Regions from separate parts of the Streptomyces sp. NBC_01525 genome, predicted to be linked through region 1. Evidence: riboswitches for the same ligand, from Rfam matches in the RefSeq annotation. Region 1 holds a riboswitch; the other holds the start of a gene.
The links. A riboswitch is a leader RNA that binds a small molecule or an ion and turns the genes downstream of it on or off. The one in region 1 is predicted to bind S-adenosylmethionine.
Positions count from the first base shown of each region.

Region 2: linked by a shared signal. The riboswitch ahead of OG422_RS07720 (aminotransferase class V-fold PLP-dependent enzyme) and the one ahead of thrC (threonine synthase) in region 1 are both predicted to bind S-adenosylmethionine.

Region 1 is NZ_CP109397.1:4,117,001-4,126,299, reverse strand. Features, by position in the region: gene OG422_RS18650 (MoaD/ThiS family protein) at 458-736, opposite strand; gene thrC (threonine synthase) at 853-2,145, opposite strand; SAM riboswitch class I at 2,163-2,311, opposite strand; gene OG422_RS18640 (glucosyl-3-phosphoglycerate synthase) at 2,482-3,447, shown strand; gene OG422_RS18635 (trehalose-6-phosphate synthase) at 3,577-5,106, shown strand; gene OG422_RS18630 (chloramphenicol phosphotransferase CPT family protein) at 5,195-5,800, shown strand; gene otsB (trehalose-phosphatase) at 5,848-6,828, opposite strand; gene OG422_RS18620 (DUF3263 domain-containing protein) at 6,967-7,233, opposite strand; gene OG422_RS18615 (extracellular solute-binding protein) at 7,528-8,793, opposite strand; gene OG422_RS18610 (ROK family protein) at 9,105-9,299, shown strand, end outside.
Region 2 is NZ_CP109397.1:1,722,344-1,731,642, forward strand. Features, by position in the region: gene OG422_RS07710 (rhomboid family intramembrane serine protease) at 221-901, shown strand; gene OG422_RS07715 (Lrp/AsnC family transcriptional regulator) at 898-1,179, shown strand; gene OG422_RS07720 (aminotransferase class V-fold PLP-dependent enzyme) at 1,933-3,345, opposite strand; SAM riboswitch class IV at 3,550-3,667, opposite strand; gene trpD (anthranilate phosphoribosyltransferase) at 3,773-4,837, opposite strand; gene OG422_RS07730 (cytochrome b N-terminal domain-containing protein) at 4,975-6,612, opposite strand; gene OG422_RS07735 (Rieske 2Fe-2S domain-containing protein) at 6,609-7,670, opposite strand; gene OG422_RS07740 (c-type cytochrome) at 7,667-8,476, opposite strand; gene OG422_RS07745 (heme-copper oxidase subunit III) at 8,555-9,175, opposite strand.

The sequences.
Region 1 (9,299 bases):
ACCGCACTCCGCGGACCCGGGTCAGACCTCACCCCGCGAATGGCCCGTGGGGTGTGCGCCGGAACGCGTCGACCGCCGCCGAATGTATCCGCACCGGCGCCCAGCGCAACAGGTCAATCGGACGAGAATTCTGACGATGCGAGAAGTAGCGATATGCGCAGAACTGGCCATATTCCCGGGCAACTCGGGCCGGACATAAGGAACTTGGGGCGCAAACACCGCACACACTTTGCACACAACTCATCGCAATCCCGGGGCGTTCAGAAGGCCGCCACACCGCGCTCGACGAGCAGAAGAAGGGGATCGGCGAAATGGTATCGCGTTTTGCAGGACTGTTTCACAACGCGGAATCGCCCCGTCCGCATATACGGACGGGGCGATTATCAGTCAGGGAGAGAAAGGAATGGCGAGAACCATTCGCCACCCGGGTGGCGGCTCCCCGACCCCGGTGCGGGCGTCAGCAGCCGCCGGCCACCGCCGGAATGATCGAGACGCCCGCACCGTCCGGCGTCGGCGTCTCCAGACCCTGCTCGAAGCGGACGTCGTCGTCATTCACGTAGACGTTCACGAAGCGCCGCAGCTTGCCCGCGTCGTCCAGCACCCGGGCGGCGATGCCCTGATGGTTCTTCTCCAGGTCGGTGATGACCTCGGACAGCGTCCCGCCCTCGGCGGTGACCTCGGAATCGCCGCCGGTGTACGTACGGAGGATGGTGGGGATGCGGACCTTGACGCTCATGGGTTCTGCCTTCCAACGACTGCGGATACGTCTGCGGAACCGGCCGCCGCGCCCCGGGCGGGACGGCGGCGGACGGACCGGGTCGGCCGACTGCCGGCCGGGGGAGCGACCGGGAATCAGCTGGCCAGACCGGCCGAGCGGAACGCGTCCAGGCTCGGGCGGATGGTGGCCGTGGGGCCGGTGGTCGGAGCGACGGCGTCAAGCGTCTTGAGGCCGTCGCCGGTGTTGAGGATGACGGTGGACAGGGTCGGGTCGAGCAGGCCCTCTTCGAGGAGTTTCTTGGTGACGCCGACGGTCACACCGCCCGCGGTCTCCGCGAAGATCCCCTCCGTCCGCGCCAGCAGCTTGATCGCGTCCACGACCTGCTCGTCGTTGACATCCTCCACCGCGCCACCCGTACGTCGCGCGATGTCGAGGACGTACGGCCCGTCGGCCGGGTTGCCGATCGCCAGGGACTTGGCGATGGTGTCCGGCTTCTGCGGGCGGACCACGTCGTGCCCGGCCTTGAACGCCGTCGACACCGGGGAGCAGCCCTCGGCCTGGGCGCCGTAGATCCTGTAGGGCTTCTCCTCGACGAGGCCGAGGGCGATCAGCTCCTTCAGCCCCTTGTCGATCTTGGTGAGCTGGGAGCCGGAGGCGACCGGGATGACGATCTGGTCCGGCAGCTCCCAGCCGAGCTGTTCGCAGATCTCGTACGCCAGCGTCTTGGAGCCCTCGCCGTAGTAGGGGCGGAGGTTGACGTTGACGAAGCCCCAGCCCTCACCGAGCGGGTCGCCGATCAGCTCGGAGCAGAAGCGGTTGACGTCGTCGTAGTTGCCCTCGATGCCGACGAGGTCGCCGCCGTAGACCGCGGCCATGACGACCTTTCCGGCCTCCAGGTCGTGCGGGATGAAGACGCAGGAGCGGAACCCGGCGCGGCGGGCGGCGGCGCCGACGGCACCGGCGAGGTTGCCGGTCGAGGAGCAGGAGAGGGTGGTGAAGCCGAAGGCGCGCGCCGCCTCGACGGCGATGGCGACGACCCGGTCCTTGAAGGAGTGCGTCGGGTTGCCGGAGTCGTCCTTGACGTAGAGGCCGCCGGTGACGCCCAGCTCACGGGCGAGGTTGTCGGCCTTGACGAGCTTGGTGAAGCCGGGGTTGAGGTTCGGCTTCTCGGCCACGTCCGCGGGGACGGGCAGCAGCGGTGCGTACCGCCAGATGTTGTGGGGACCGGCCTCGATCTGCTTCCTCAGCTGCTCCGGGTCGCCGTCCGGCAGCTCGTACGCCACCTCAAGCGGCCCGAAACAGGACGCGCAGGCGAAGATCGGGCCGAGCGGGAAACGCTCACCGCATTCGCGGCAGGACAGGCCGACGGCGGGACCCAGAGTGACGGAGGAAGCGTTTTCGGTAACTTCAACAGCTTGCGCAGCCATGGAGGCGAGGCCCTTTCTCCTCATCTTCCTCGCGGCGCATCTCGCCACGAGACGGATTTGGCACCTTCCCTAGCCGGGAGCCTCGCGCCGCGTGATGCGGTCGAGACCGGCTGGAGGGTTGCCGGGGCTTCAACGGGCCGTGTCCCTCTGCCCCTCTGGATGAGCGGTATGGCGCTGGGAAATCCCAGGCGTTTGTGGTGCGGTGACCCCGGCATGCGGCGGTCATCCGCGTTGTTCAAGACTGTAACCGACGGCACTGACAGTAGAGATAGTCGTCCGAACCGCGAGATGGATCACATGCGCCGCCGAGACGGCGCGCACCGAGGAGTCGAAGACGTGCTGGAAGAGGTGGAGCGCTGGCTGGGGCGTCGCTCCTGGTCCGCTGCCGACCGACCGCTGCCGCAGCTGCTGGGGGCCAAACGGCTCAGCGGCCGTACGGTCAGCGTCGTACTGCCCGCGCTCGACGAGGAGGCGACGGTCGGCACGATCGTCGCGGCCATCCGTGCCGCCCTGATGACCGAGGAGGTGCCACTCGTCGACGAACTGGTGGTGCTGGACTCCGGGTCCACGGACCGGACGGCCGAGGTCGCGGCGGCCGCCGGGGCGCGGGTGGTGGCGCGGGACAGCATCCTGCCGCGGCTGCCGGCGGTGCCCGGCAAGGGCGAGGTGTTGTGGCGGTCACTGCTGGTCACCCGCGGCGACATCGTCTGCTTCGTCGACGCGGACCTGCGGGAGTTCTCGCCGGCGTTCGTCTCCGGGATCGTCGGGCCGCTGCTGACCGACCCGGACGTGCAGTTCGTCAAGGCGATGTACGACCGGCCGCTGGAGACCGGCGGCGCGCCCGGGGGCGGCCCCGGCCAGGGCGGCCGGGTCACCGAACTGGTCGCCCGTCCGCTGCTCAACCTCCACTGGCCGCAGCTGGCCGGTTTCGTGCAGCCCCTGGGCGGGGAGTACGCGGCCCGCCGCTCGCTGCTGGAGCGGCTGCCGTTCCCCGTCGGGTACGGCGTCGAGCTGGGGCTGCTGGTCGACGCGTTGCACACGGTCGGTCTGGATGCGCTCGCCCAGGTGGACGTCGGCGTCCGCAAGCACCGCCACCAGGACGGTCAGGCGCTGGGCCGGATGGCCGCCGCGATCTACCGCACCGCCCAACTCCGGCTGGCACGCGGGCATTTGGTGCGGCCGCGGCTGACGCAGTTCGTCCGCGGCGAGAGCGGTTTCGTCCCCCGGACCAGCGAGGTCGACACGGAGGAGCGGCCGCCGATGGCCGAGGTCCCGGAGTACGCGGAGAGCCGGGCGGCCTGAGCCGCCCCGGCGGGCTCACCCGGTGGGGCGACGGGCCGCACCGGGCGTCCCTCCCTTGGCCTCATCAGCGTCCCTCCCTTGGCCTCATTCGTACGTGTGCGCCGATCCGGTGCGGGCTAGGGTCGCGGCATGGCCTCCGAACACAGCGGTACCACCCCTGCCCGGACGCCCGCCGCGGGGCGCGGCGCCGAGGTGCTCGTCGCGTCCAACCGCGGCCCGGTCTCGTACGCCGTCGGCGCGGACGGCGCGCTGGCCGCCGAGCGGGGCGGCGGGGGGCTGGTCTCGGGACTGTCGGCGATCGGGCCGGAGACGGACGCGGTGTGGGTCTGCGCGGCGCTCGGCGACGGCGACCGGGAGGCCGCGCGGCGCGCGGACGGTGAGCTTCCGGCGGCCGACACCGGTGGACAGCGCGTCCGGATGCTGGATATCCCGGCGGAGGTGCACGCCGCCGCCTACAACGGCATCGCCAATTCGGTGCTCTGGTTCGTCCACCACATGCTCTACCAGACGCCGCTGGAGCCCTCGTTCGACACGGAGTTCCGGAAGCGATGGGCGGCGTACGAGGCGTACAACGCGGCGTTCGCGGGGGCGCTGGACCAAGCGGCGGCGCCGGGCGCGGCGGTGCTGATCCAGGACTACCACCTGGCGCTGGCCCCGGGGATGCTCCGCGAGCGCCGCCCCGACCTGCGGATCGGCCACTTCTCGCACACCCCGTGGGCGCCGCCGGAGTACTTCGCGCTGCTGCCCGACGACATCCGGGAGCGGCTGATCCGGGGCATGCTCGGCGCGGACCGGACGGGCTTTCTGACCGAGCGGTGGGCGGCGGCGTTCGTGGCGTGCACCCGCGCCACCCTGGAGACACGGTGCGCCGTCCACCATTCGGACGGCGAGGCGCCGCATGTGGTCACCGCGCCCCCGGGCCGTACGCCGCACACCACCCGCATCGGGGTGCACGGTCTGGGCGTCGACGCGGAGTTCCTGCGGGAGCGGGCGCACCGCCCGGACGTCGACGAACGGCTGGCGGCGCTGCGCGCGCAGATCGGCGGCGGGGACGGGCCGGAGCGGCGCCGCACGATCGTCCGGGTCGACCGCACCGAACTGTCGAAGAACATCGTCCGCGGGCTGCACGCCTACCGCCGTCTGCTGGCGGACCGCCCGGAGTGGCGCGAGCGCGTCGTCCACCTCGCGTTCGCCTATCCCTCCCGTCAGGATCTGGCCGTCTACCGCGACTACACCGCCGAGGTGCAGCGCGCCGCCGAGGAGATCAACTCCACGTACGGCACGCCTGGTTGGCAGCCGGTGCTGCTGCATGTCAAGGACGATTTCGCGCGTTCGCTGGCCGCGTACCGCCTCGCCGATGTGGCCCTCGTCAACCCCATCCGGGACGGCATGAACCTCGTCGCCAAGGAGGTCCCGGTGGTCTCCGACGCCGGGTGCGCGCTGGTCCTCTCCCGGGAGGCGGGCGCCCACGAGGAGCTGGGCGAGGACGCGTTGAGCATCAATCCGTACGACATCAACGCGACGGCGGACGCGCTGCACGCGGCCCTGTCGATGCCCGAGGAGGAACGCGCGGACCGCTCCGCCCGGCTCGCCGCGGCGGCCACGGCGCTGCCGCCCGCCCAGTGGTTCACGGAGCAGTTGACGGCGCTGCGGGGGTGAGGACCGGCCCCGGAGACCGGTCCTCGGCGTGGGCCGGGGATCATGAGGGGCCGCCGACCGGCGTGCGTCCACCGGTCCGAGGAGTCCGATGTCCGCCGAACGCCCCGCAGCCCCTGCCCCGTTCCTCTCGGACACCGGCGCGCCGCCGCCCCGCCGCGGCCGGATCGTCTTCCTCAACGGGACCTCCAGCTCCGGCAAGTCGAGCATCGCGCGGGAACTGCTGGACATCCTGGACGAGCCCGCGTTCCATCTGCCCGTGGACGCCTTCCACGCCATGCGCTCGCGCCGCGAGGTCGCCCCGGAGACGCTGGGGACGGTGCTGCGGCGCACCTGGATGGGGTTCCACCGGGCCGTCGCGGGCATGGCGGCGGGCGGCAACGACGTGGTCGTCGACCATGTGCTGAGCGAGGAGTGGCGGCTCCGGGACTGCCTGGCGCTGTTCCCCGCCGAGGACGTCGTGCTGGTCGGCGTCCACTGCTCGCTGGAGGAGCTGGAGCGCCGTGAACAGACCCGCGGCGACCGTCCGGCGGGCCTCGCCGCCCGCCAGTTCACCCGTGTCCACGCGCACGGCGTCTACGACCTGACCTGCGATACGACGGCCACCCCGGCGGCGGAGTGCGCCCGGCTGATCAAGGAGTTCCTGCCGGGGCGGCCGACCCCGACGGCGTTCCAGCGGATGGCGGCGGGGGCCTGACGGACTGACGGGCGGGCCGGTGCCCCGCCCGTCAGTCCGTCAGCCGGTCAGCCGGTCAGCCGGTCCGCGAGGGCGTCGAGGAGGGCGATGACGCCGGTGGGGCCGTCGACCACCAGGTCGGCGCGGGCGGCGAGTTCGGGGACCTCGGTGCTGCCGCTGCACACCAGCAGGCCGGTGCGGCGGGGCGCATCGGGGTCGCTGCGGAGGCGGTCGACGGCGTCGAAGGCGGCGAGGTCGCCGAGGTCGTCACCGGCGTAGAGGACGGTACGGGCGCCGGTCTCGCGGAGCCAGGCGGTGAGGGCCACGCCCTTGTCGACGCCGGGCGGGCGGAGCTCCAGGACGTAGCGGCCCGGTTCGACGAGGAGGCCGTGGCGGGTGGCGAGGGCGGTCAGGGGGGCGCGCAGTGCGTCGAGTGCGCCCTGCGGGTCGGGGGCGCGCCGGGTGTGGACGGCGAGCGCGCGGCCGCCCTTGCGCTCGACGGCGGCGGCCGTCCAGGGGCCGTGCCAGACGCCGGACGCGGCGAGGACGTCCGGGAGTTCGGCCTCGGCGGCGGCGACGGCGGGCGGCGGCCCGTCGGCGTGCAGGGCGCCCGTCGCTGCCTCCCAGCGCTCGGCGCCGTAGTGGCCGAGGACGGTGAGGCGGTCCAGGCCCGGGGCGCCGTCGACTCCGGCCAGGCGGACGGCGACGGCGGCCGGACGCCCGGTGATCACGGCGGCGGCGCACAACCGGGGCACCAGCCGCCCCAGCGCCCGCGCGGCCCCGGGGTGCGCCCGCGCCGCCTCCGGGTCGTCGACGATCTCCGCGAGCGTCCCGTCGAAGTCGACCGCGAGCGCGGCGTCCCCCGGCGCGGCCAGCAGCGCGGCCAGCGCGTCGCGGCCCGCTTCGGTACGGGGTACGGGGAGGTCGGGGCGCGGTGGCGGGCCGGTGTCGGGCGTGCGGCCCGTGTCCGGCGTGCGGCCCGTACCGGGCGGAAGGTCGGGGCCCGCGTCCGGGCCCGGCGAGGGTGCGGCGTCCGGGGAACTGCCCATGGGGCGAGCGTACCGGGGTGGGGGCGGGGGGACCCGGTGTACCGCGGAGACAGCGGAAGACCCTCGGCGGCGCGGCGCACCTCCGTCCGGGCCGCCTCCCGCACGGGCCGGGCGCCTACGCCCGGCCCCCGTACCGCCTCAGCGACGGTCCCGCCGAGCCGCTCGCCTGCGGAGCAGCCGGTTGACGGTCACCGCGTCGTGGCGCAGCGCCCGCGGGTCGTCGAGCAGGGCGTTGAGGAGCTGGTAGTAGCGCGTCGGGGAGAGGCTGAGGTGTTCGCGGATGTGGCGCTCCTTTGGGCCGGACGAGGGCCAGGAACGGCGCTCCACGGCGAGCACCGCCACGTCCAGGGCGGAGAGTTCACCGGAAGCGGGCACGTCCGGGCCGTCCTCGGGGGCGGAAGCCAGGGCACCCGTGGGCGCGGAAGCCGGGCCGTCCTCGGGTGCGGAAGCCGGGCCACCCGTGGGCGCGGAAGCCGGGCCGTCCTCAAGCCGGGCGGTCGCCTCCGTGCCGCCGTCCGTCCCCCGGTCCGTGCCGTTCTCGCCGCGCGTCGTCACGTTCCCACGATAATCCCCTGGTCGGACGACCGGGCGGGGCGGGACGACGGGCCGGGGCGGCAGCCGGGCCGGGAAACCGTCACCGGCCGAGCGCCCGAACCGAGCGCCCCGGCCGGGCCCCGGGCCGGGCCCTCACCCAGGGGCTCATCCCCCGGCCGTATCCGCCGCCTCCGCCATGTTCTGGAGGTCGGAGAGGATGCTCGACGGGTCGCCCTTGGGGCCGACCGCCGCGCCCATCTCCGACTTGAGGGCCTTGGCGACCTCCGGCCACGACGTCTTGTTCGCGGGGTAGAACTGCGCGTCGCGCAGCGGGGCGACGAAGTCCTGGAGCGTGCCGAAGCGGTGGTCGCCGGCCATCTTCTGGGCGGCCGAGGTGGTGACCGGCAGCAGGCCGAAGTCGCGGGAGAAATTCAGCACGTTGGTGTCCTGGTAGACGAAGTCGAGGAACTTCCCCACCTGGGTGCGGTGGCCGTTGTGCTGGAACGCCATCATCCAGTCGGAGACGCCCAGGGTCGACACGGCCGGGCCGTCCTTGCCGGGCAGATCGGCGGTGCCGTAGTCGATGCCGTGGGCCTCCGCCTGCTTGATCAGCGCCGGATGGCCGTTGAGCATGCCAACCGTGCCGTCGGCGAACCGGGCGAAGGCGTCCGCACGGTTGAGGGTGGCCGGGTCGCCGCCGGTCAACCCCTTGTCGACGAGTTCGTCCCGCAGCCACTCGAAGGTCTTGACGTTGGCGCGCGAGTCGATCGCGTACTTGCCGATGTCGTCGGTGTAGCCGCCGCCCCTGCCGAGCAGCCAGTTCAGCGATTCGGCCTGGGTCTCCTCCGGGCCGAGCGGCAGCGCGTACGGCGTCTTCACGCCCTGCTTCTTCAGCAGTTCGGCGTCCTCGGCGACGTCGTCCCAGGTCTTCGGCGCCTCGGCGATGCCCGCCTGGGCGAAGAGCTTCTTGTTGTAGAAGAGGCGGCGGGTGCTGGCGGCGAAGGGGATGCCGTACTGCACCCGGCCCACCTCGCCCGCCTCCGCGAGCGTCGGCTGGAGGTCGGCCTGGACGGGGATGGAGAGCAGTTCGTCGGCGCTGTACAGCTGGCCCCGGGCGGCGTAATCGGCGTACGAACCGGTCTGCGCCAGGTCGGGGGCGTGCCCCTTCCGGACCAGATCGGCGACCTTCTTGTCGACGTCCTTCCAGTTGTAGACGTCAACGTCGACCTTGATGCCGGGGTGCTCCTTCTCGAAGGCGCGGGTCAGCCGGTCCCAGTACTGCCGCGAGCCGGGTCCCGTGCCGTCGCCGTAGTCCGCGGCAACCAGCTTGAGGGTGACGCGGTCGCCCTGGCCCCCGCCGCAGCCGCTCAGGGTGAGGGTCAGGGCGGTGGCGATTCCCGCCGCCGCCAGGCTCGTGTACCGCCGCTGCACTGCTGTTACCGCCCTTTGTCCGGATTGATCGTGGTACCGGGTCCGCGTACGGCATCGGGGATCGCCCTCCGCCGTCGCGGCGGCGCGCGCCCGGGGCGACGCACCGCACATGAGGTCTGCACCACAGTCCCCACCGCTGCGCAGGCACCACGGAACTCCGCAGGTCACTGCGGCCTGACGGCGAACGAACCATGGGGTGGCACCAAGGATACGGGCAGGCCGCGCCGCGAGTGGACTAGACCTTTAGGACCGGCTCGCGCGAAACTGTCCCCGTGAGACACGTCATCGCCCTCGATGTGGGCGGCACCGGAATGAAGGCCGCCCTCGCGGGGGCGGACGGGACCCTGCTCTACGAGGCGCGCCGCCCCACCGGCCGCGAGCGCGGCACCGACGCCGTGGTCGAGGCCGTCCTCGGCTTCGCCGCGGAGCTGCGCGACATCGGCCGGGCCCGCTTCGGCACCCTCGCGGCCGCCGCGGGCGTCGCGGTCCCCGGCATCGTCGACGAA
Region 2 (9,299 bases), 2.4 Mb from region 1:
CGACCGTAACCCTACGGCCTGACGGCATGGCCGCGCGGGCACCGCCCAGGAGGCGGAACGCGGCGAGGCAGTCCGCCCCGATTGCCCGCATTACGGCATGATCCCCTTCATGACGGCGCCGCCCCTGCCTCCCCCACCGCCCCATTCCCCCCGGCCCCGGCGGCCGCACACCCCACCGGACGCCCGCCATCCGGACCGCCCCGCCCGCAGCACGTACTCCGTGACCAACCTCCTCATCGCCCTGTGCTGCGCCCTCTTCGTCCTCAGCCCCGCCTCCGGCCTCAACCCCCTGTACGGCACCGGCGACGCCCTCGTCCAGGCGCAGACCGCGTACTTCGAACGCTGGGGTGTCATCCCCCGCGACCTGTGGGCCGGTCACCCGGCAGCCTGGCTCGCCCCGCTCACCGCGCTCTTCGTCCACGGCAGCTGGCTGCACCTGCTCGGCAACGCCCTCTTCCTCCACGTCTTCGGCGGCATGACCGAAGCCCGCATGGGCCGCACGGCGTACACCGTCTTCTACGTCGTCACCGGCTACCTGGCGCTCCTCGGCTACGCCACCGCGCACGCCGCCTCCGGCCAGACGCTGGTCGGCGCCTCCGGCTCCATCTCCGGCGTCCTGGGCGCGTTCCTCTACCTCTTCCCCCGCGCCCGCGTCACCAGCCTCCTCCCCTTCCTCTTCTTCCTGCCGCTGCGGTTCCCCGCCTGGGCGGTGCTGCTCTTCTGGTTCGCCCTCCAGTGGCTGGCCGCCCAGCGCGACCCCGCCGGCCCCGGAGTCGCCTACCTCGCCCACGTGATCGGCTTCGCCCTCGGCTTCCTCTACGCATGGGCCCGCCACCGGCCCGCTACTGTGGAGGTCACCAGGGCGAACGCACCGGCGACCGAGGGAGAGAGCCAGCCGTGATCACGTCGATCGTGCTCATCAAGACCAGCGTGGACCAAATCCCGGAGATCGCCGAACAGATCGCCGCGCTCGAAGGCGTCAGCGAGGTCTACTCCGTCACCGGCGCGCACGACCTCATCGCGATGGTGCGCGTCGCCGCCCATGACGATCTGGCCGATGTCATCCCCGGCCGCATCAGCAAGGTCCCCGGCGTCGCCTCCACCGAGACGCATATTGCGTTCCGCACGTATTCGCAGCATGACCTGGAGGCGGCGTTCGCCATCGGGCTCGATACCTGAACGCTGCGCTGGGCTGTTATCTGTGACGGTTCGCCTGCGGCGGGCGGTTCGCCTGCGGCGGGCCGCGTGGTCGTTCGGCCTTCCCGCCGTCGTGGTGACGCGCCGTTCGCCTGCGGCGGGCCGTTCGCCTGCGGCCTTCCCGCCGTCGTGGTGACGCGCCGTTGCGCCTGCGGCGGGCGTGGGTTGTCGGGAGCGGGGGCCCTCCTGCGGACTTCGTCCTCCGGAGGGCCCCCTCCCGTGGGTGGATGGTGAGGGGCCGGTGGGGGTGCGCCACCATCCTCGTCCGCCCCGACAAGTGGGGTCGATGGGAGCGCCGCCGTCCTCGTCTTCCCCCTCGAACACGGTCCGCTGTGGCCCCCCACTCAGGTGCGCCTCACTTCACAACCCCAACCCCCACCATCTTTTCCCACCCACCCACGGAAGGGGCCGGACCGCAGGACGAAGTCCGGAGGTCCGGCACCGCAGCCGAACAGCCTCGCGCAGCGACAACGCCCGCCGCAGGCTCAACGAACGGACAGCAGGCCACGGACCGCACCCCGCAACACAAGGCACCGCGCAAGCGGTCACGCCTCGCGCAGCGACAACGCCCGCCGCAGGCGCAACGAACGAACAGCAGGCCACGGACCGCACTCGGCAACTCAAGGCGCCGCGCAAGCGGTCACGCCTCGCGCAGCGACAACGCCCGCCGCAGGCGCAACGAACGGACAGCAGGCCACGGACCGCACCCCGCAACACAAGGCACCGCGCAAGCGGTCACGCCGTGTACGGAACGCACCGCCCATCCTCCGTGCGGTAGCTCCACCGCGCGCCGTCCGCGACGAGTTCCTTGACCGCACGCACAAAGCGGTCCACGTGCTCGTCCGGCGTACCGGCGCCAAAGCTGACACGGACGGCGTTGAGCGCGCGCTCGCCGGGCGCGGCCTCCGGCGCACCACATTCGGCGGGCGCGTCGGGGGCCCCGCCCAGCAACGTGCGGACGAGCGGGTGGGCGCAGAAGAGCCCGTCCCGGACCCCGATCCCGTACTCGGCGGACAGCGCCGCCGCGAAGTGCGAGCTGTTCCACCCGTCGACGACGAAGGACAGCACGCCGACGCGGGGCGCGTCGTCGCCGAACAGCGACAGGATCCGGACCTCGGGGACCTCCGCGAGGCCGGTCCGGACGCGGGCGATGAGCTCCTGCTCGCGGGCGACGAGCGCGTCGAAACCGGCGTCGGTCAGCGCCTGGCACGCGGAGGCGATCGCGTAGGCGCCGATGACGTTGGGCGAACCGGCCTCGTGACGGGCGGCGGTCGTGTGCCAGGCGACGTCGACGCCACCGTCGGGACGCCGCGCGACGGTCCGGCTGGCGCCGCCGCCGGCCAGGTACGGGTCCGCCTCCCGCAGCCAGTCGGCGCGCCCGGCCAGCACGCCGGAGCCGAACGGCGCGTACAGCTTGTGGCCGGAGAACGCGGCCCAGTCCACGTCGAGTTCGGCGAGGTCGACGGGGTGGTGCGGCGCCAGCTGGGCGGCGTCCAGCACGATCCGCGCGCCGTGGGCGTGCGCCACGGCGGCCAGCTCCTTGATCGGCCAGATCTCGCCGGTGACGTTGGACGCGCCGGTGACGCACACCAGGGCGGGCCCAATGGGGCCTCCCCTGCTCGAACGAAGTGGAGAGCTCGGGGAAGGCTCACGGGAGGCGAGGGCCTTCTCCAGGATGTCGACGGCCTGGCGGGAGGTGCGCGGCGCGTCGAGGTAGGTGACGTCGACGTCGTCGCGCTGCTCCCACGGCAGCAGCGACGCGTGGTGCTCGGTCTCGAAGACGAAGACCCGGGTGGAGTGCGGCAACGCGGCGGCCAGCAGGTTGAGGGAGTCGGTGGTGGAGCGGGTGAAGATCACCTGGTCGTCGTCGCGGCAGCCCAGGAAGCGGGTGATGGTGGTGCGGGCGTTCTCGAAGAGGTCGGTGGAGAGCTGCGAGAGGTACCCGGCGCCGCGGTGCACGCTGCCGTAGTACGGGGCGTAGGCGGCCACGTCGTCCCAGACCCGCTGGAGCGCGGGGGCGCTCGCCGCGTAGTCGAGGGCGGCGTAGTCGACCTCCCCGCCGGTGACCAGCGGCACCAGGACATCTCGCCCCAAAACATCCAGCGGGGCACAAACAGGGCGGTCGGTGGCAACGGTGGAGGCAGACATGGCGAACTCCCGTGAGAGAAAGGCGAATTCACCGCGCGCGGGCATGCGGAAGAGCGAAGGGGCGCAGGCGAATTCGGCAGGAAAAAGCAGCGGCGGAGCGCTGCATTACTGAGAAGCGAAAAGCTGGAGAGGGGCTTGTGCAGCCCTATCGCATTCGCTGGTTCACGGAAGTTCTCCCTCTGAGGACCAGGATCCCTGGCGAGGGATCCGCGCTTGCCGCAGACCTCGCTGCCTGCGGCCTGGTCATCACCCGGGGCACCCCGCCACGGAAGGAGGGTTGCCGGACAGCGGGCCGGGGCCTATATCGCTGTCACTCGTGACCTGCGCAGCATCATGCCATATGAACGGAGCGGTGCAAGCCCGGTCCGGTTGCTGAGATCAACAGGACCGGGCCCGCACGGAACGCCCCGCAACGGCCGTACGGCGCTCAGGCGTTGCTGGCGGCAACCCAGCGCTCCAGCGCCCGCTTGGCCGCCCCGGAGTCGATCGACTCCGCGGCCCGCTCCATCCCGGCGCGGATCTGCTCGGTCAGCGGCGCCGCGGTCGGCTCCAGCGCCACGAGCGCCGCCGCGGAGTTCAGCAGCACCGCCTCGCGGACCGGGCCCTTCTCCCCGTCCAGCAGCCGCCGCGCCACCTCGGCGTTGTACGTCGCGTCCGCACCGCGCAGCGCCTCCACCGGCACCAGCGGGATGCCGACGTCGCGCGGGTCGAACGTCTCCTCACGCACCGCGCCGTCCCGCACAATCCACACCCGCGACGTCGCCGTCGTCGTCAGCTCGTCCAGCCCGTCGTCGCCGCGGAAGACCAGCGCGGACGAGCCGCGCTCGGCGAGCACCCCGGCGAGGATCGGCGCCATCCGCGCGTCCGCGACGCCGGTCGCCTGCGCCTGCACCCGCGCCGGGTTGGTGAGCGGACCGAGCACGTTGAAGGTGGTCCGGATGCCCAGCTGGCCGCGGGCGGCGGCGACGTGCCGCAGCGCCGGGTGGAAGGTGACCGCGAAGCAGAACGTGATGCCCGCCTCCTCGGCGACCTCCACGACGCGCCGCGGTGCGAGGTTCAGCTTCACGCCCAGCTTCTCCAGGACGTCGGAGGAGCCGCTCGCCGACGACGCGGCGCGGTTGCCGTGCTTGACGACCTTCGCGCCCGTACCGGCCACCACGATCGACGACATCGTGGAGATGTTGACGGTCTTGGCGCCGTCGCCGCCGGTGCCGACGATGTCCACGCCGGGACCCGGCACATCGATCAGCCGGGCGTGCGCGTACATCGCGCGGACCAGCCCGGAGATCTCCGCGACGGTCTCGCCCTTGGCCCGCAGCGCCACCGCGAACCCGGCGATCTGTGCATCGGTGGCCTCGCCCCGCATGATCCGGTCCATCGCCCAGGCGGTGTCGTCGGCGGCGAGGTCCCGGCCGTCGAGGAGGGCGTTCAAGATGCCCGGCCAGGTGTGGGCCGCCACGCTGTCGCCGCCTGCCGGGGTCGCAACGTTCATGGTCCACACTCCTGGTTCGTGCCTGCGTATGGGGAAACCCTATCGAGCCCCGGGGATGCCGGAGGGCCCCGTCCGGTGTCCGGACGGGGCCCTCTGGGTGGCGTCACTTCCGCCGTGCGGTCACAGCGGCTCGGTGATCAGTGGTGGCCGTGGCCGCTGCTGATCTCCTTGTACTCCTCGACTGTCGGCTTCGGGATGATGTTGTCCTCGCCGTCGTACGCCTTCGAGAGCTTGGCACGCAGCTTCTGCGACCGCGTGACCTTGCGCTCGACGCCGTTCTCATCGAGCTCGGGCCCCAGCTCCAGCGGCGTGGGCTGCTCGTGCTGGGTGAGGACGTGCAGCTGCTCCTGGCTGAGCGGCTCGTGGACCTCGACGAACTCACCGTGCGGCAGGCGCTTGATGATGCCCGACTCGCGGCCGTGCAGCACCTTGTCCTTGTCGCGGCGCTGCAGACCCATGCAGACCCGCTTGGTGGCGATGAACGCCAGCACCGGACCGACGAAGAACGCGATACGCACGAACCAGGTGATCGAGTTGATCGACAGGTGGAAGTGGGTCGCCCACAGGTCGTTACCGCCACCGATCAGCATCACGAAGTACGCGACCAGCCAGGCCACACCGAAACCGGTACGGGTCGGGGCGTTGCGCGGACGGTCCAGGATGTGGTGCTCGCGCTTGTCACCCCGCACCCAGGACTCGATGAACGGGTAGACCGCGATGGCCACCAGCACCAGCGGGAAGATCAGAATCGGGATGAGCACACCGAAGTTGATGGTGTGGCCCCAGAAGTTCCACTCCCAGCCCGGCATCACACGGACCAGACCCTCGGCGAAGCCCATGTACCAGTCGGGCTGGGCGCCGGTGGACACCTGGTCCGGGCGGTACGGGCCGATGGCCCACACCGGGTTGATGCTCGCGATGGCCGCGATCACCGAGATGACACCGAAGACCAGGAAGAAGAAGCCTCCGGCCTTGGCCATGTAGACCGGCAGCAGCGGCATGCCGACGACGTTCTTGTTGGTCTTGCCGGCACCCGGGAACTGCGTGTGCTTGTGGTAGAAGACCAGGATCAGGTGGGCCACCAGCAGGCCGAGCATGATGCCCGGCAGCAGCAGCACGTGCACCGTGAAGAACCTCGGGATGATGTCGTGCCCCGGGAATTCCCCGCCGAAGATGAACATCTGCAGGTACGAGCCGATCAGCGGCATCGCCAGGACGACACCCTCGATGAACCGCACGCCGGTGCCGGAGAGCAGGTCGTCGGGGAGGGAGTAGCCGGTGAAGCCGGTGAACATGCCCAGCACCAGCAGCAGGAAGCCGAACAGCCAGTTGACCTCGCGCGGCTTGCGGAAGGCGCCGGTGAAGAACACCCGCATCATGTGGACCATCATCGCGGCCAGGAAGATCAGCGCCGCCCAGTGGTGGATCTGCCGGATCAGCAGACCACCGCGGATGTCGAAGCTGATGTTCAGCGTCGACTCGAATGCCTGGGTCATCCGGATCCCGTGCATCGGCACGTAGGAGCCGTGGTAGACGACCTCGGCCATGCTCGGGTGGAAGAACAGCGTCAGGTAGACACCGGTCAGGATGATGATGATGAAGCTGTAGAGCGCGACCTCACCCAGCATGAAGGACCAGTGGTCCGGGAAGATCTTGCGCATGTTGGCCTTGGCGAGGCTGTAGATGCCCAGCCGGCCGTCCGCCCAGTCGGCGATCCGCTCGCCCCGCGGCGCCTGGCCGCGACGCGTGGTGGTCGCGCTCGTCTCGTTACTCATCCGCGCTCCCAGAAGCTCGGGCCGACGGGCTCCGCGAAGTCGCTGACGGCTTCGAGGTAGCCGTCCTTCACCGTGATGTGCAGCTGCGGCAGGGCGTGGCCCGCGGGGCCGAAGATCACGCGACCGCCGTCGGACAGGTCGAAGGTGGACTGGTGGCACGGGCAGAGCACGTGGTGGGTCTGCTGCTCGTACAGGCTGATCGGGCAACCGACGTGGGTGCAGATCTTCGAGTACGCCACGATGCCCTCGTGCGACCACTCAAGTTCCTGCTTGTCCTTGATGTTCTGCGGCTGGATCCGCACGATCATCAGGGCGTCCTTGGCGATCTTGTTGTTGAACTCCTCGTCGTCGTCCTCCAGGCCCTCGGGCTTGGCGAACGTCAGGGAGCCAACCGCGATGTCCTCGGGACGCAACGGCAGGTTGGTGGACTGGTTGACCAGGCGGATGCCCTTCTTCCAGCCCGTGCCGCGCAGCTTCTTCTCGGGCAGCGGCCCGAGGTCACGCAGCAGGACGACGCCGGAGAGCGGCACCAGGGCCAGCGCGCCGAACATCGTGTTGCGGATCAGCTTGCGGCGACCGAAGCCGGACTCCTTCGCGCCCTGCGCGAAGTCGGCGAGCACCTTGGCCTTGACCTCGGGCTCCGCCTCGATCGGGTGCCGGTCGTCGGCGACCTCCTCGTCCGACATCAGCGTGCGGGCCCAGTGGACCGCACCGGCGCCGATGGCGAAGAGGGCGATACCCAGGGTCAGACCCAGGGAGAGGTTCAGCGCGCTGATGTGCCCGAGCGGGAAGATGAAGACGATCTTGTCGATCGGGAAGATCACATACGACGCGATGAACGCGACGGTCGCGAGCATCGACAGGAGGAAGAAGTAGGCCACGACGCGCTCGGAGCGCCGGGCGGCCTTCTCGTCGATGTCCTGGATGCGATGCTCGTGCGCGGGCAGACCCGGGTCGGCGAAGGGATTGTCCGCCTTCACCGGCGCACTGTCGTGAGCGGTGCGCTCACTCGGAAGGGATTCTTCTGGCACGTCTGCGTGTCGTCCAGTCTCACTCATGACTTCTTGGCCTTCGTAGTCCGGGCAGCGACCCAGATGGCGACCGCGACCAGCGCGCCCAGGCCGAAGATGTAACCGAAGAGACCCTCACTGACCGGACCGAGACCACCGAGGTCCAGGCCGCCGGGGCTCGCGGTGTCATCGCCGTTGACGGCGTCGAGGTACGCGACGATGTCCTTCTTGTTCTCCGAGGACAGCGTGCCGTCACCGAAGGAAGGCATGTTCTGCGGGCCGGTCTGCATGGCCTCGTAGATGTGCTTCGGGTCCACGCCCTCGAGCGTCGGTGCGAACTTGCCGTCGGTCAGGGCGCCGCCCTTGCCGGTGAAGTTGTGGCACTGCGCGCAGTTGGTGCGGAACAGCTCGCCACCCTTGCCGACGTCGGCACCGTCCGGGCTGTACTGGTCCTTGCCGGGCACGGCGGGACCGGCGCCCAGCGACGCGACGTACGCCGCCAGCTGGTCGATCTGCGCCTGGTTGTAGATGGGCGTCTTCCGCGGCACCTGGGCGCCGGGCTGCTGGGCCGGCATACGGCCGGTGCCCACCTGGAAGTCGACGGCTGCGGCGCCGACACCGACCAGGCTCGGGCCGTCGGACGAGCCCTGACCGCCGGTGCCGTGGCAGCTGGCGCAGCCGACGGCGTAGAGCTTCTTGCCCTCCTTGATGGCAAGAGACTGGGCGGTGTCATCGGCCTGAGCCTTGTCCGCCGGCGCGAACGCGGCGTACAGCCCCCCAGTGACCGCCAGCGCGAAGAGTAGGACGACGAGCGCCGCCAGCGGATGGCGCCGTCGTGCGGAGAGCTTTTTCACGGATTACCCCGGTGTCAGGATCTTCTGCGTCGATGCTTTGACTATGTCTGTCTGAACTGCGGTTCCCGGTCGGACCGGTTACCGGATCAGGTAGATCGTGGCGAAGAGGCCGATCCAGACGACATCGACGAAGTGCCAGTAGTAGGACACGACGATGGCCGCGGTGGCCTGTTCGTGGGTGAACCTCTTGGCCGCGTACGTCCTGCCCAGAACCAGCAGGAAGGCGATCAGACCGCCCGTCACGTGCAGGCCGTGGAAGCCGGTGGTCAGGTAGAACACCGAGCCGTAGGGGCCGGACGAGAGCGAGAGGCCCTCGTGCTTGACCAGTTCGGTGTACTCGAAGACCTGCCCGCCGATGAAGATCGCGCCCATGATGAACGTGATCACGAACCACGTGCGGAGCTTCTTGACGTCGCCGCGTTCCGCCGCGAAAACACCGAGCTGGCAGGTCAGCGAGCTGAGCACCAGGATCGTTGTGTTCGTCGCGGAGAACGGAAGGTTCAGCGCATCGGAGGTTTCCTTCCAATACTCGGCACCGGTCACCGATCGAAGGGTGAAGTACATCGCGAAGAGGGCCGCGAAGAACATCAGCTCGGAACTCAGCCAGATGATGGTTCCGACGCTGGTGAGATTCGGTCGATTGACCGACGGGTGCGCGTGCCCGGTTTCTACTGTCGTTGCTGTCGCCACGACCGACATTATGTCGGTCGCTTATCCCGCCCTCACTCCGGGGGGTGCCGTTCGGTGTGTCAAGGCCGTATGCCCTGCTCGTACGGGCCTCTTCCGGCTTACCCCGAAGGGGGGAAGCGCGGGGTGCCGGAGC